Regions from separate parts of the Streptomyces sp. ATCC 21386 genome, predicted to be linked through region 1. Evidence: riboswitches for the same ligand, from Rfam matches in the RefSeq annotation. Region 1 holds a riboswitch; each other region holds the start of a gene.
What was found. Region 1 has a riboswitch for cobalamin ahead of GWK25_RS11525 (CoA-acylating methylmalonate-semialdehyde dehydrogenase). Riboswitches for the same ligand answer to the same signal wherever they lie in the genome.

Region 2: another riboswitch for cobalamin. It lies ahead of GWK25_RS26900 (ABC transporter substrate-binding protein); the one in region 1 lies ahead of GWK25_RS11525 (CoA-acylating methylmalonate-semialdehyde dehydrogenase).
Region 3: another riboswitch for cobalamin. It lies ahead of metE (5-methyltetrahydropteroyltriglutamate--homocysteine S-methyltransferase); the one in region 1 lies ahead of GWK25_RS11525 (CoA-acylating methylmalonate-semialdehyde dehydrogenase).

What each region holds. Positions count from the first base shown of each region.
Region 1 is NZ_JAAVVL010000001.1:2,626,471-2,631,614, forward strand. It holds gene GWK25_RS11515 (class I SAM-dependent methyltransferase) at 1-278, shown strand, start outside; gene GWK25_RS11520 (YaaC family protein) at 327-1,376, opposite strand; cobalamin riboswitch at 1,535-1,729, shown strand; gene GWK25_RS11525 (CoA-acylating methylmalonate-semialdehyde dehydrogenase) at 1,961-3,484, shown strand; gene GWK25_RS11530 (acyl-CoA dehydrogenase family protein) at 3,490-4,638, shown strand; gene GWK25_RS11535 (enoyl-CoA hydratase/isomerase family protein) at 4,635-5,144, shown strand, end outside.
Region 2 is NZ_JAAVVL010000001.1:6,261,588-6,266,731, reverse strand. It holds gene GWK25_RS26915 (AraC family transcriptional regulator) at 1-803, shown strand, start outside; partial or broken gene GWK25_RS26910 (ABC transporter ATP-binding protein) at 918-1,726, opposite strand; gene GWK25_RS26905 (iron ABC transporter permease) at 1,723-2,850, opposite strand; gene GWK25_RS26900 (ABC transporter substrate-binding protein) at 2,847-3,899, opposite strand; cobalamin riboswitch at 3,967-4,177, opposite strand; gene GWK25_RS26895 (DUF6215 domain-containing protein) at 4,197-4,865, opposite strand.
Region 3 is NZ_JAAVVL010000001.1:3,177,783-3,182,926, reverse strand. It holds gene aceA (isocitrate lyase) at 1-514, shown strand, start outside; gene aceB (malate synthase A) at 615-2,207, shown strand; gene GWK25_RS13880 (3-hydroxybutyryl-CoA dehydrogenase) at 2,204-3,073, shown strand; cobalamin riboswitch at 3,300-3,499, shown strand; gene metE (5-methyltetrahydropteroyltriglutamate--homocysteine S-methyltransferase) at 3,680-5,144, shown strand, end outside.

The DNA of each region.
Region 1 (5,144 bases):
TCGTCTCCACCACCCATCCCACTGCTGACTGGACCTACTTCGGCGGCTCCTATTTCGCGGATGAACGGGTGAAACTGCCGTTCGGGGACGAATTCGAGATCAGTTACTGGCAGATGACTCTGGAGAAGTTCCTCGGAGAGCTTCTCGGAGCCGGATTCATGCTGGAGGAGCTGACGGAACCGCGCGCCACGCCGGAGGCCCGGCTCGTCGATCCCCGCCGGTACGACAAGACCCATCGACAACCGACCTTCCTGGCCGTGAGGCTCCGCTGCCCGTAACCCGACATCGCTTCCACGCGACCTGCCCCGGCATCGTCCTTTTCGGCGTCAGAAAGCGATCGGTTTGGCCAGCAACAAAAGATCTTGATCCAGCCCTTCGAGTACCAGGTGAGGAACCACTTCGAGGGCGACGTCCAGGGCGTACTCCAGTGCCGCCGCGCTGCGCGATCTGTCCACATCCAGCGCCTCGGACCATTTGCGTGGTTGGTAGCGCGCCAGCATCGAGAAGGTGTAGAGGAGCAGCCACCATGACATGAGGGGCGTAGGGGGCGTCTTGCCGGGCTCCAGGGTGGGTCTGAGATACCGGTCCGCGACGAAGCGGTACTGAGGCGCCCTCGCGTCGAAGAAGCTGTCGATCTCTGCCGCCTCCATGCCGTTTCTGGGCGCCGGCCAGCAGAATTCGACGGTGAACCGGCCGGGGCGAATCTGTCGGAAGGAGTCTGCGGCGCTACCCAAGAGCTGTCCGCCGTTGAGCCCCGGGTACTTGGGGAGGAAGTCCTCCAGCCAGGCTTTCCTGTCCTGCGGTTCGGGGAGGTCGTTGTTCACGCAGACCGTTGCACTCAGGTACTCGACCGCCTTTGCCGGCCGGGGTGCAGCTCTGCCCATGCGGGGCTGGACGACTGGGCGGCTGTCGGCGATGAGAGTGACGGCTGGGGCGGTCGTCAGCCCAGTGATCGGTACTTCGGCGAGTTCGGGAATCGAGTTCCACAAGGATCCGATACTGATCGCATTCTCTGTTCGTGGCGATCCGGTGGCGTCGGACACTGCTTGGAACGCGCCCGAACCGTCAGGTCGTACCGAGACATCAGGGATGGCCGACTCCATGTTGAGAGCCTTCAGGCCGTGCTTGTTGAAGGTCCATGTGCCCGGTACATGCGCGGCTGCCATTGCGAGTCCGGCTTGGACGAGGCCGTAGTACAGGTTGATCGGACGCGTGGCGGCGGAGACGACCCGCGCCGCGTGCAACTGCTCCTCGAACTGCTGCAGGGCGGCGGCGAAGGTGTGCCTCCTGGACGCCGAGTCCTTGAGCAGTGTCTTGTCCAGCAGGCTCGTCCGGCGGTGCCGCAGCGCTACCCGGACCAGTGTTGTCCCGTCCATGCCCCCGCCTTCCCAGGTGTCTCACGTGCCGGACAGTGTGCCTTGGAAAGGGCAGGTCGGCACGAGATCAGTGGGATGTCGGCCCATCGAGCTGATGAAGTACGGGCGAGCCGTTCGCTTGTCTCGTGCTCATGGCCCGGCGCGCGGGCTGGATTTACTAGGACGTCCAACTATATAGTCGTGAGCGTAGGCCCGCGGTGCAGGGAAGCCGGTGTGATTCCGGCACGGTCCCGCCACTGTGACCGGGGAGTACGCCGTCGAGCAGGACGCCACTGGCGAGCAGGATGTCGGGAAGGCGGACGGCGCGCGCTGATCCGGGAGTCAGGATACCGGCCGTGGGATTTGTTCCGTGTTGTCCACGAGGATGGAGCTGACACGCATGGCACCGGTGTGCGTTCACGATCCCAGCGAGGCTCGACCGCCCGTTCGCGCTGGTCTTTTCCGGCACTCCACCGTCAGGGACTGACGGCCTTTCGCCATACGCGATCTCGCGCCGCCCCCGCACGCCTCCGGACACCCTCGTGTCCCTCCGCGCGCGGAGCAACTGGCGCGCCATCCGGATCACCTGACGAGAGCAGGCACCCATGGTCCGCGTACAAGACCGCGCCCCCGTGCGCGAGTTGACCCACTTCATCGGCGGCAAGCACACCCCGGGAACCTCGGGGTCCTACGGCGATGTGTACGACCCCAACACCGGCGAGGTCCAGGGCCTCGTGCCCCTCGCGAACCGTGCCGAGACCGAGGCGGCCATCGCCGACGCCGCCCGTGCCCAGCAGGAATGGGGCGCATGGAATCCGCAGCGCCGCGCCCGCGTCCTCCTCCGCTTCCTCCAGCTCGTCGAGCAGGAGAAGGACGCGCTGGCCCGGCTGCTGTCGTCCGAGCACGGCAAGACGGTCGCCGACGCGCACGGCGACCTCCAGCGCGGCCTCGAAGTCGTCGAGTTCGCGGCCGGCATCCCGCACCTGCTCAAAGGGGAGTTCACCGACAACGCCGGGACCGGCATCGACGTGCACTCACTGCGCGCGCCGCTCGGCGTGGTCGCCGGGATCACCCCGTTCAACTTCCCCGCGATGATCCCCCTGTGGAAGGCCGCTCCGGCCCTGGCCTGCGGAAACGCCTTCATCCTCAAGCCGTCGGAGCGGGATCCGTCACTCCCGCTCCGGCTCGCCGAACTCTTCCTCGAAGCGGGCCTGCCGCCCGGCGTCCTCAACGTCGTCAACGGCGCCCGCGAGGCCGTCGACACCCTGCTGGAAGACCCGCGTGTCGCCGCCCTCGGCTTTGTCGGCTCCACCCCGGTCGCCGCGCACGTCTACGCCACCGCCGCCGCCCAGGGCAAGCGCGCCCAGTGCTTCGGCGGCGCCAAGAACCACATGATCGTGATGCCGGACGCCGACCTCGACCAGGCCGTCGACGCACTGATCGGCGCCGGGTACGGCTCGGCGGGGGAGCGCTGCATGGCGATCTCTGTAGCCGTCCCGGTCGGCGAGGACACCGCCGACGCGCTCGTGGCCCGCCTGAAGGAGCGCGTCGGCTCGCTGCGGATCGGCCGCAGCGACGACCCCGAAGCGGACTTCGGACCCCTGGTCGGCAGGGACGCCCTCGACCGGGTGCGCTCCTACGTCGACCTCGGAGTCGAGGAGGGCGCCGAACTCGTCGTCGACGGAAGGGACTTCACCCTGCCCGGACACGAGAACGGTTTCTTCGCCGGAGCCTCGCTCTTCGACCGGGTCACCCCGGCCATGCGCATCTACCAGGAGGAGATCTTCGGCCCGGTCCTCTCCGTGGTCCGCGCGACCGACTACGAGGAGGCGCTGCGCCTGCCGAGTGAGCACGTCTACGGCAACGGCGTGGCCATCTTCACCCGGGACGGCGACACCGCCCGCGACTTCACCCGCCGGGTGAACACGGGAATGGTCGGCGTGAACGTGCCGATCCCCGTCCCGGTCGCCTATCACACCTTCGGTGGCTGGAAGCGCTCCGGCTTCGGCGACCTCAACCAGCACGGCCCCGACGCGATCCGTTTCTACACCCGGACCAAGACCGTCACCTCGCGCTGGCCCTCCGGGGCGAAGGAGGGCGCGAGCTTCACCATCCCGACGATGGGCTGAGCGCGATGACCACGACCTGGCTCACCGAGGACCAACAGGCCCTTGTCGAGACGACGCTGGACTTCGCCCAGGACTATCTGGCCCCGCACGCCCTGGACTGGGACCGGGACAAGCACTTCCCGGTCGATGTGCTGCGCAAGGCCGCCGGACTCGGCCTCGGCGGCGTCTACGTACGCGAGGAGTCGGGCGGCTCCGGACTCACCCGCGCCGACGGCGTCCTCGTCTTCGAGACCCTGGCCTCCGGATGCCCGTCCATCGCCGGGTATCTCTCCATCCACAACATGGTCGCCTGGATGATCGACCGCTACGGCGACCCCGGGCAGCGCGAGCGATGGCTGCCGCGCCTGTGCGCCATGGACGACCTCGCCAGCTACTGCCTGACCGAGCCGGGCGCGGGCTCCGACGCGGCAGCCCTCACCACCCGGGCCGTCCGCGACGGCGACGCCTGGGTCCTCACCGGGGTCAAGCAGTTCATCTCCGGCGCCGGCGCCTCCCAGCTGTACGTCGTCATGGCCCGCACCGGCCGTGAAGGCGCGGACGGTGTCTCCGCGTTCGTCGTCGACAAGGACGATCCCGGCGTCACCTTCGGCGCCGACGAACGCAAGATGGGCTGGAACGCCCAGCCCACCCGGCAGGTCGTCCTCGACGGCGTCCGGCTGCCCGCCGACCGCCTCCTCGGCCGCGAGGGCGCGGGCTTCCGTATCGCGATGAACGGCCTCAACGGCGGCCGACTCGGCATCGCCGCCTGCTCCCTGGGCGGCGCCCGCAGCGCCCTGGACCGCAGCCTTGCCCACCTCGCCGACCGTGAGGCGTTCGGCGCCCGACTCCTGGACGCCCAGGCGCTGCGCTTCCGCCTCGCCGACATGGCGACCGAACTCGCCGCCGCCCGCGCCCTGGTCCAGCAGGCCGCGCAGGCACTGGACCGGAGTGACCCGCAGGCCCCGTACCTGATTGCGATGGCCAAACGCTTCGCCACCGACACCGGCTACTCGGTCGCCGACCGCGCCCTGCAACTGCACGGCGGCTACGGCTACCTGAGCGAGTACGGCATCGAGAAGATCGTCCGCGACCTGCGGGTCCACCAGATCCTGGAAGGAACCAACGAGATCATGCGCGTGATCGTGGCCCGCGGTCTGACGGAGGCGTATCGATGACCGCCACCGACGACACCGTCCTGGTGCGTACCGAGGGGCGCGCCGCGTACCTCACCCTCAACCGCCCCAAGGCCCTCAACGCTCTCACCCACACCATGGTCCGCCGTATCGGCGAAGCCCTGACGGCCTGGGAGCACGACCCGGCCATCGAGACCGTCGTGCTCAGCGGCGCGGGGGACCGGGGGCTGTGCGCGGGTGGCGACATCCGTGCCATCCACGACGACGCCCGCGACGGGGACGGCTCGGCGTCGGCGGCGTTCTGGCGTGACGAGTACCGGCTCAACGCCCGGATCGCCCGCTACCCCAAGCCGTACGTCGCCGTCATGGACGGCATCGTCATGGGCGGAGGCGTCGGTGTCTCCGCGCACGCCGCTGTCCGGATCGTCACCGAGCGGTCGCGGATCGCCATGCCGGAGACCGGTATCGGCTTCGTCCCGGACGTGGGCGGCACGTACCTGCTCACCCTCGCACCCGGCGAACTCGGCACCCACCTGGCGCTGACCGGG
Region 2 (5,144 bases), 3.6 Mb from region 1:
TGGCGGACCTGGCGCGGATCGCGGTGACGTCGGAGTACCACCTGCGGCGGCTCTTCTCGGCGCTCGCCGGCATGCCGCTGTCGGAGTACGTCCGACGGCGGCGGCTGACCGTGGCCGGCGCCGAGGTGCTGGCCGACGAGCGGACGCTGCTGGAGATCGCGGTGCGCTACGGCTACGGATCCGGAGAGGCGTTCGCACGGGCGTTCCGCGCCCTGCACGGCGTCGGCCCCGGGGAGGCCCGGCGGACCGGCGCGAGCCTGCGGTCGCAGCCCCGGATGTCCTTCCGCCTCGTCGTCGAAGGGAGCAGCAGCATGCGATACCGAGTCATGGAGAAGGAGGAGTTCCGGGTGGTCGGGAGGAGGGCCCGGGTCCCGCTCGTGCACGAGGGGATGAACCCGGCGATCGCCGACTTCATCCGGGGCCTCGGCAAGGAGACGCTCGACCGGATCGAGAGCCTGTCCGACCAGGAGCCGAGGGGGATCGTCGCGATCAGCGACAATCTCGACGCCAGTCGTGCCGAGGGCACCGAACTCGACTACTTCCACGGAGCGGTGACGCGCGCCGCCGCCCCCGAGGACATGGACGAGCTCGTCGTCCCGGCCGGGACATGGGCGGTCTTCGAGAACTCCGGGCCCTTCCCGCAGGCGTTGCAGCATCTGTGGCGGGACGTGTTCACCCAGTGGTTCCCGTCCAACCCGTACCGGAGCCGTCCGGGCCCCGAGATCCTGCGGACCAGGCTCTCGCCCGACGCGGCGCGGGCCGACGCGGAGCTGTGGATCCCGGTGGAGCGGGCCTCGCTCTGAGCGTGCGTCCGGGAGCGCCCGGTCGCGTGGGCGCGCGGCGACTTCACGCCGTCGCGCGCCTGCGACCGTGGCTCCGCGCGACGCCGTGTCGGGCCCCGGGAAAAGCGCGACGGCCTACGGCAGCGGGCCCAGGAAGCGGATATGCGGTCCTTCGCCGGGGCCAGGGCCGGGGCCAGGGCCGGGGCCGGTGGCCCGTACGCCGTAGACGGCGGCGATCAGGGACTCGGTGAGGACGTCGTGCGGGGTTCCGGCGGCCACCACACGGCCCTGCCGCAGCACGACGAGCCGGTCGCAGTACATGGCGGCGAGGTTCAGGTCGTGCAGGGCGACGACGCTGGTCAGACGGAGTTCGCGGATCAGGGTCAGCAGGGCGAGCTGGTGGGGATGTCGAGGTGGTTGGTGGGCTCGTCCAGGAGGAGCTCGCTCGGCTCCTGTGCGAGCGCGCGGGCGATCTGGACCCGCTGGCGCCCACCGCCCGACAGGGTGTGCCAGGACCGGTGGGCCTTGTCGCCCAGACCCGTGCGGGCCAGGGCCGTGCGGACGGCCTCCTCGTCGACCCGGGAGGCGGCCGACCACGCTCGGCGGTGCGGGACACGGCCCAGCCGTACGACGTTCTGGACCGTCAACTCGACCTGGGTGTCCGCCTGTTGCGCCACGACGGCGATCCGCTGGGCGACCGCCCGGCGCCCCACCCGGTCCAGTGGACGGTCGTCGAGGGTGACGACCCCCGAGGCGGGCGCGAGGACCCCGGCGAGCAGACGCAGCAGGGTGGACTTGCCCGAGCCGTTGGGGCCCAGCAGACCGGTGACGGTGCCCGGCCGGGGCGCCACGCTGACCCCGTCCAGGATCAGAGTGCCGTCGGCGGTCCGGGACACCCGCTCGGCGCGCAGCCCGGGGGAGGAGCTGGAGGCGGTGTCGGTCATCGGGTGCTCCTGGTCCGGTACATGATGGCGACGAAGGCCGGGACGCCGATGAGGGACGTCACTACCCCGACCGGCACCTCCTGCGGGTCCAGGACGGTACGGGCGAGGGTGTCGACCCACACCAGGAACACGGCCCCGGCCAGTGCGGAGGCCGGCAGGAGCCGACGGTGGCCGGAGCCGGTCAGCGCGCGTGCAGCGTGCGGCAGCACCAGGCCGACGAAGCCGATCGCACCCGCCGAGGCGACCAGGGCGGCCGTGAGCAGGGCGGTGGCGCACAGCAGGACGAGCCGGACGCGGGCCACGGAGACGCCGAGCGAGGCCGCCGCGTCCTGCCCGAACGCGAACGCGTCCAGCGCGTGGGTGTGCCCCAGGCAGACCAGCAGCACCGCCACCAGCACCGCCAGGCACACCGTCACGTCCGTCCAGCCGGCACCGCTGAGCGAGCCGAGCAGCCAGAACAGCACCGCGCGGGTCGTCTCGGCGTCGGCCGCGGTCATCACGATGAAGGAGGTGAGCGCGGAGAACAGTTGCATGGCCGCGACCCCCACCAGCACCACCCGGTCCGTGGTGCCGCCGAGGGTATGGCTGAGCAGCAGCACGAGGCCGAAGGAGGCCACCGCGCCCAGGAACGCGCCACCGGAGACCGACAGCGCGCCGCCTCCCGCGCCCAGCACGACGACCACGACCGCGCCGGTCGACGCGCCGGAGGAGACACCGAGCACGAAGGGGTCGGCGAGCGGGTTGCGCAGCAGGGACTGCATCACCGCGCCGCACACGGCCAGTCCGGCCCCGCACACGGCGGCCAGCAGGGTGCGTGGCAGCCGTAGGTTCCACACGATGCCGTCCCGGATGGGCGTCAACTCCGTGTGCCCCCAGCCGAGATGGGCCACCACCGTGGACCACACGTCGACCACGCCGATGTCGGCCGGCCCGATGGTGATCGCGAGGGCCACGGACAGACACAGCACCGCGCCCCCGGCCGACCACGCCGACCCCCACCAAAGCCTCCGACCGACGGCCCCCGCCGCTGCCGTCCGGCGCGCCTTGGCCGGGGCCGACGTTCCGGTCACCCGGTCGGCCACAGGCTCGGTGCCGGCCACCGTGTCGGGTGCCGGGCCCGTCATCCCGTGAGGCCGTACTCGCGCAGGGCCGTCGCGAGCTTCTCCACGCCCTCGACGGTGCGGATCGTGGGGTTCATGGCCTGGCCCGGCAGCCGTACGTACCGCTTCTCGCGCACCGCCGTCATGTTCCGGGTGACCGGGTCGGACTCCAGGAACTCGATCTTCTTCGCGGCCGTCTCGGCCGTCTGCTGCTTGCGGACCAGGTCCCCGACGACGAGGACGTCCGGGTCGCGGTCGGCGACGGTCTCCCAGTTGACCTGGGGCCATTCCTCGTCGGTGTCGTCGAAGACGTTCTTCGCGCCCAGTTCACGGGTGATGATCCCGGGGGCGCCGCAGCACCCGGCGAGGTACGGGGACTGGTCATTGGCGAACCAGTACAGGACAGTGACCCCGCGCGCGTCGAGTCCGGCGGTCGCCTTCCTGACCCGGGTTCGCAGCTCGGCCACCAGCTTCTCGCCGCGCTCCTCGACCCCGAAGATCCGGGCCAGATCGCGGATTTCGCCGTAGACCGTCTCCATGGTCAGCGGCTCGGTGCGGACGCCGTCGCCGTCCCCGCTGTTGTCCTTGCCCACACAGTCCGACGGCGACAGATACGTGGGCACGCCGAGCTTCTCGAACTCCTCCCGGGTCGCCACTCCGCCCTTGCCTAGCGTGGAGGCGAACGAGGAGACGACGAGGTCGGGTTCGGCGTCGAGGACCTTCTCGAAGGAGGGTGCGTCATCGGCGAGGCGGGGCACCTTCGCGTTGGCCTTCTCGAGCCCCTTCGGCAGCGGATCGGTCCAGGTGGCGGTGCCCACCACACGGTCGGCGAGCCCGAGGGAGAGCAGGATCTCGGTCGTGCCCTGGTTGAGGGAGACAGCGCGTTCGGGCGGGCTGTCGACCCGCACCTCGCGCCCGCAGTTGTCGAGCGTCACCGGATGACCGGCGGATCCGCCCGGAGCCGGACCCCGGTCCGGCGACGCTGTGGAACCGGAGCCCCCGCAGCCGGTCAGCAACAGGGCACCGGCGGTCAGGAACGGGACGGCATGGCGGACGGGGCGTGCGAGCGGCACGGGACTTCCTTCGGCGTCGAGGGCTCATGCGCGAAGCCCGGTCGTACGGTGCTTCCCCGGGCACCCCTCGGTGCCGGGGACCGCCAGCAGGTCTTCGGACTCGGGGTCACCCGGACGAGACGCCTTCCCGGACCGCGATGTGACCGCCGTCCAGTGGCCGTTGTCCCGCCCGTCACCCTCACCGCTGCGCGTCAGCTCCGGATTCGCACCGGATTCCCTGACCCGTACGCGTACTTATGTGTGCGCACATGGGTTCGACTGGCGTCGGCAAGCTATCACACGCGCTTCCGGGGCCCGTCAGGTCGCGGGCTTCCAGCCCGGGAGCGTCGGCAGGACCTTCTCGGCGACACGGAACAGCGCCGCGTCGTCCGGAATCTGGGAGTCCTGACGGTAGATGACGAGTTCGAAGGTGCTGCCGCTGTCCTTCGCGTCGGTCGCGACCAGCAGTTGACGGGAGACGCCGCCGGGGGCGGACTGCGAGTCGCTGCCGTCGAGGCGGAACGAGATGCCGATGGTCCGGCCCGAGTACAGGGCCGCCGAGTGCCCGAGGACCTTCCTGGTCTCGACGCCGGATCCCAGGTAGCCGACCGCCTCGGCGACCGGGAGGTCCTCGTACGACGCCGAGATCTCCACGGTGTACGTGTCGAGTTCGACGGTCGCCTCGGGGGTGACGGTCCTGGTGCCGTCGAACCAGGTGGACTCGTTCTCGCTGCCCGAGGCGATGACGGCCTGCTCGGTGGGCGTCCCGAGGAGCTCCGGCAGGTCGGCGCGGTTCAGCGCGGCGCACAGCTGTGCACCGGAGACCCTGCCCCGTCCTGTCGGCGAGGGGTCGTCCGACGACGACGAGCAGACGGCCGGCCCCACGGTCTCGGGGGTCGTGTCGAGGAGGTCACCCAGCAACCACAACCCGCCCAGCAGTACACCGACGGTCGCCACCGCCGAGACCACCTGGCCGCCCGTACCCATCTCCTTCGCCGAGCCGCGTCGCGCACCGGCCCCGGGGCCCGGTTCCGGATCCGCCCCGTGTCCCGTTTCCGGATCGGCTCCCACGCCCGTCCCCGGATCCGCTGCAGAATCCGTTTCCGTTTCCGCTCTCGAACTCGCTCTCGAAACCGCTCCGGAATCGGCGAAATCGTCGGCCATGCCCCCGTGCCCCCACCTTGATGTGCACACGCCTGACGTGCGCCGGGGGAGCCTAACCGGTGATCGTCGCGAGGGGAAACGATATTCCGCACAGGCGTGAAG
Region 3 (5,144 bases), 550 kb from region 1:
CTACCGGGTCCACAACGGCATGGCGCCGGTCATCGCCCGCGGCCTGGCCTACGCCCCGTACGCCGACCTCATCTGGGTGGAGACCGGCACCCCCGACCTCGCCCAGGCCCGCGAGTTCGCCGAGGCCATCCACGCCCAGTACCCGGACCAGATGCTGGCGTACAACTGCTCGCCCTCCTTCAACTGGAAGGCCGCGCTGGACGACGACCAGATCGCCAAGTTCCAGCGGGAGCTGGGGGCGATGGGCTACAAGTTCCAGTTCATCACGCTGGCCGGGTTCCACTCCCTGAACCACGGCATGTTCGACCTGGCCCGCGGCTACGCCGAGCACGGCATGACCGCCTACGTCGACCTCCAGGAGCGGGAGTTCGCCGCGCAGGCCCACGGCTTCACCGCCGTCAAGCACCAGCGTGAGGTCGGCACGGGCTACTTCGACCTGGTGTCGACGGCCGTCAATCCTGCCTCTTCCACGACCGCGCTGGCCGGTTCCACGGAGGAAGAGCAGTTCCACTAGGCCGCCGGGCCGGACACCCGCCGTCCGGCCGGCCCTCGGCCGAGCGGAGGGGGACGAACCGTCTCCGTCTCCCTCCGCTCCCATCCCTCAGGAGAGCCCGATGTCCACCACCGCACTCATCCACCACGTCCGTGTCCTCGCCGCCCCCGGTCACCGGCACGAGGAGATCCTCACCCCCGCCGCCCTGGAGTTCATCGGCCGGCTGGCCGAGGCGTTCGAGCCGCGTCGGCGGGACCTGATGAAGGAACGCCGTCGGCAGGTACTGCGACTGGCATCGGGCTCGCCTCTCGACTTCCCCATGGTCACGGCCGCTGTGCGCGACGACCCGACCTGGCGGGTGGCGCCGCCCGCGCCCGGTCTGACCGACCGGCGCGTCGAGATCACCGGCCCGCCCGACCGGCGCATGGCCGTCAACGCCCTCAACTCCGGCGCCAAGGTGTGGATGGCCGACTTCGAGGACGCCACCGCGCCTCTCTGGGACAACGTCATCGGCGGCCAGCTCACCCTGCTCGACGCCATCGAGCGCCGTATCGACTTCACCACGCCCGAGGGGAGGGAGTACCGGCTGGGCGAACAGCTCGCCACCATCATGGTCCGGCCGCGCGGCTGGCACCTCGACGAGGAGCACCTGACGTACGACGGCCGGCCCGTGCCCGCCGCCCTCGTCGACTTCGGCCTGTACTTCTTCCACTGCGCCCAGCGTCAGATCGACGCCGGGTACGGCCCGTACTTCTACCTCCCCAAGCTGGAGAACCGCTACGAGGCCCGCCTCTGGAACGACATCTTCGTGCTCGCCCAGGAGCTGCTCGGTATCCCGCGCGGCACGATCCGGGCCACCGTTCTCATCGAGACGATCACCGCCGCGTTCGAGATGGAGGAGATCCTCTACGAGCTGCGTGAGCACAGCTCGGGGCTCAACGCCGGTCGCTGGGACTACCTGTTCAGCCTGATCAAGACCTTCGGCCACCGCACCGACTTCCTCCTCCCCGACCGGGCGAAGGTGACGATGACGGCCCCCTTCATGCGGGCCTACACAGAACTCCTCGTCCGCACCTGCCACCGGCGCGGCGCCCACGCCATCGGCGGCATGGCCGCCCACGTGCCCGGCAAGGACCCCGCCGCGAACGAGGCCGCGCTCGCCAAGGTCCGGCTGGACAAGGAGCGCGAGGCCGAGGACGGCTTCGACGGCTCCTGGGTCGCCCATCCGGGACTCGTCCCCGTCTGCCGCGAGGTCTTCGACGGGGTCCTCGGCGAACGCCCTCACCAGCTGGACCGAACCCGCGACGACGTCGAGGTGACCCCGGCCGACCTGCTGTCGGTGCGCCGGATCAGCGGCCCGCCCACCCTGGAGGGGATCCGCACCAACGTCTCCGTCGCGCTGCGCTACTTCGCCGCCTGGCTGCGCGGGCAGGGCGCGGTTGCCATCAACGGCCTGATGGAGGACGCGGCCACCGCCGAGATCGCCCGCGTGCAGATCTGGCAGTGGCTGCGGCACCGGGTCATCGACCGGGCGACAGTGGAGGAGATCCTCGACTACGAGGTGGCAGCGCTCGGCGCCGAGTACCCGTGGGCGCCCGTCGACGACATCCGCGCCCTCTTCGAACGGACCGCGCTGGCAAGCGAGTTGCCGCTGTTCTTCACACCGGACGCCTACACCCGGCACCTGGTGCGACGGACGGAGGCCCAGGCATGAGCGCGGCAATCGGACGCGTCGGCGTGGTCGGCGGCGGACAGATGGGCGCAGGCATCGCCGAGGTGTGCGCACGGGCGGGGCTCGACACCGTGGTCTGCGAGGCGGACGCCATCGCGGCCCGCGCCGCCCGCGACCGGATCGCGGGTTCCCTGGAGCGTGCCGTACGACGGGGCAAGCTGACGCGGGAAGCCGCCGGCGACGCCCTGGCCCGGCTCGTCCTCACCAGCAGCCTGGACGACCTCGCCGACCGCCAGCTCGTCGTCGAGGCCGTCATCGAGAACGCCGACGCCAAGACCGAGATCTTCGCTGCCCTCGACAAGATCGTCGAGGATCCGGAGGCCGTGCTCGCCACCAACACCTCCTCCCTGCCGATCATGCGGCTCGGCATGGCCACGAGCCGCGCGGACCGGGTCGTGGGCCTGCACTTCTTCAACCCGGTGCCCGTACTGCCCCTGGTGGAGGTCGTGACCTCGCTGCACACGTCGGCCGCGACGACCGTCGCGGTGGAGGACTTCGCGACCCGGGCCCTCGGCAAGACGGTGATCCGTTCCCAGGACCGGGCGGGCTTCGTCGTCAACGCGCTCCTCGTCCCGTATCTCCTGTCGGCGATCCGGATGGCCGAGTCCGGCTTCGCCACCGCCACCGATATCGACTCCGGCATGGAGCTCGGCTGCGCCCATCCCATGGGCCCGCTGAAGCTGGCGGACCTGATCGGCCTGGACACCGTCGCGTTCATCGCCGAGTCGCTCTACGACGAGTTCAAGGAACCCCTCTACGCTTCTCCCCCGCTGCTCCAGCGGATGGTGGAGGCAGGGCTGCTGGGCCGCAAGACCGGCCGGGGCTTCCACACCTACGACCAGGGCTGAGGGCCTGGTACGACGCGGGCTGAGGGGCCCGCACCGCCGCGAGGGGTGAGGGTCCCGCGCGGCGCGACTGGGAAGGGGCGGGGAAGCGCGAGTGCGGCGCTTCCCGCCCCTCGCCGTCGTTCCCGCCCTCCTCCTCTCCTCCTCCTCCGACGTGCTCCGTGTCACCTTCCAGATCCTGGACCGCTCCCTTGCCCCGCGGGCGACACCCCGTAGGGTGGCCGGAGCAGCTGGTTCGCCCCGTCCGCCAGGCGGGGTGTCGCAAGAGGGAACCCGGTGGGAATCCGGGACTGCCCCGCAGCGGTGAGCGGGAACGACCGCCGTCATACGCACTGGGTCCGACGTACCGGGCCCGGGAAGCGACGGCCAGTAGGTGTCCTCCTCGGTGAACGACGAGGACGTGCCCGCGAGTCCGAAGACCTGCCAACTGCCCGTGCGCGGACCGTTCCGCGCGCGGAGATCTCGGTGACCTCGAGGGCGGGTCGGCGTACATACCAGGCGGAGGACCGCGCTGTGCCGCGTGAGGTCGGTTCCGTCCGGTTCGTCATCCCTTCGCGTTCTCGTCCCGTCTCCGGGATCTCAGGGAATCGTCTCGCGAAGGAGATCTCCGTGACCAGCAAGTCCGCAGCCGCGGCAGCACGGGCCACCGTGTACGGCTACCCCCGCCAGGGTCAGAACCGGGAACTGAAGAAGGCGATCGAGGGGTACTGGAAGGGCCGCGTCACCGCCGACGCCCTCCGCGCCACCGCCGCCGACCTGCGTGCCGCCAACTGGCGGCAGCTCGCCGACGCCGGCATCCACGAGGTGCCGACCGGCGACTTCTCGTACTACGACCACGTCCTCGACACCACCGTCATGGTCGGCGCGATCCCCGACCGCCACCGCGCCGCCGTCGAGGCCGACGCCCTTGACGGCTACTTCGCCATGGCTCGTGGCACCCAGGACGTCGCCCCGCTGGAAATGACCAAGTGGTTCGACACCAACTACCACTACCTCGTGCCCGAGTTGGGCCCGGACACCGTCTTCACGGCCGACTCGACCAAGCAGGTCACCGAGCTCAAGGAGACCCTGGCGCTGGGCCTGACCGCCCGCCCGGTCCTGGTCGGCCCCGTCACCTACCTCCTCCTCGCCAAGCCCGCCCCCGGCGCCCCCGCGGACTTCGAACCGCTCACCCTCCTCGACCGCCTGCTGCCGGTGTACGCCGAGGTCCTCGCCGACCTGCGCGCGGCCGGCGCCGAGTGGGTCCAGCTGGACGAGCCCGCCTTCGTGCAGGACCGCACCCCTGCGGAACTGAACGCCGTCGAGCGCACCTACCGCGACCTCGGGGCGCTGACCGACCGGCCGCAGCTGCTGGTCGCCTCGTACTTCGACCGGCTCGGCGAGGCGCTTCCCGTCCTGGCGAAGGCCCCCGTCGAGGGACTCGCCCTGGACTTCACCGAGGCCGCCGCGGCCAACCTCGACGCGCTCGCCGCCGTCGGCGGGCTGCCGGGCAAGCGCCTGGTGGCCGGTGTCGTCAACGGCCGCAACATCTGGATCAACGACCTGGCGAAGTCCCTCTCCACCCTCGGCACCCTGCTGGGCCTCGCCGACCGGGTCGACGTCGCCGCCTCCTGCTCCCTCCTCCACGTGCCCCTCGACACGGGCCTGGAACGGGACATCGAGCCGCAGATTCTGCGCTGGCTCGCCTTCGCCCGGCAGAAGACCGCCGAGATCGTCACCCTCGCACGCGGCCTCGCCCAGGGCACCGACGCCATCACGGCCGAACTCGCCGCCAACCGCGCCGACCTGGCCTCCCGCGCCGGCTCCCCGATCACCCGCGACCCGGCCGTACGCAACCGCGCCGAGGCCGTCACGGACGCCGACACGCGCCGCTCCCAGCCGTACGGCGAACGCGCCGCGGCCCAGCGCGCCCATCTCGGCCTGCCGCTGCTGCCGACCACCACCATCGGGTCCTTCCCGCAGACCGGCGAACTGCGCGTCGCGCGGGCGGACCTGCGCGCCGGACGGATCGACACCGCCGGCTACGAGGAGCGCATCAAGGCGGAGATCCAGGAGGTCATCTCCTTCCAGGAGA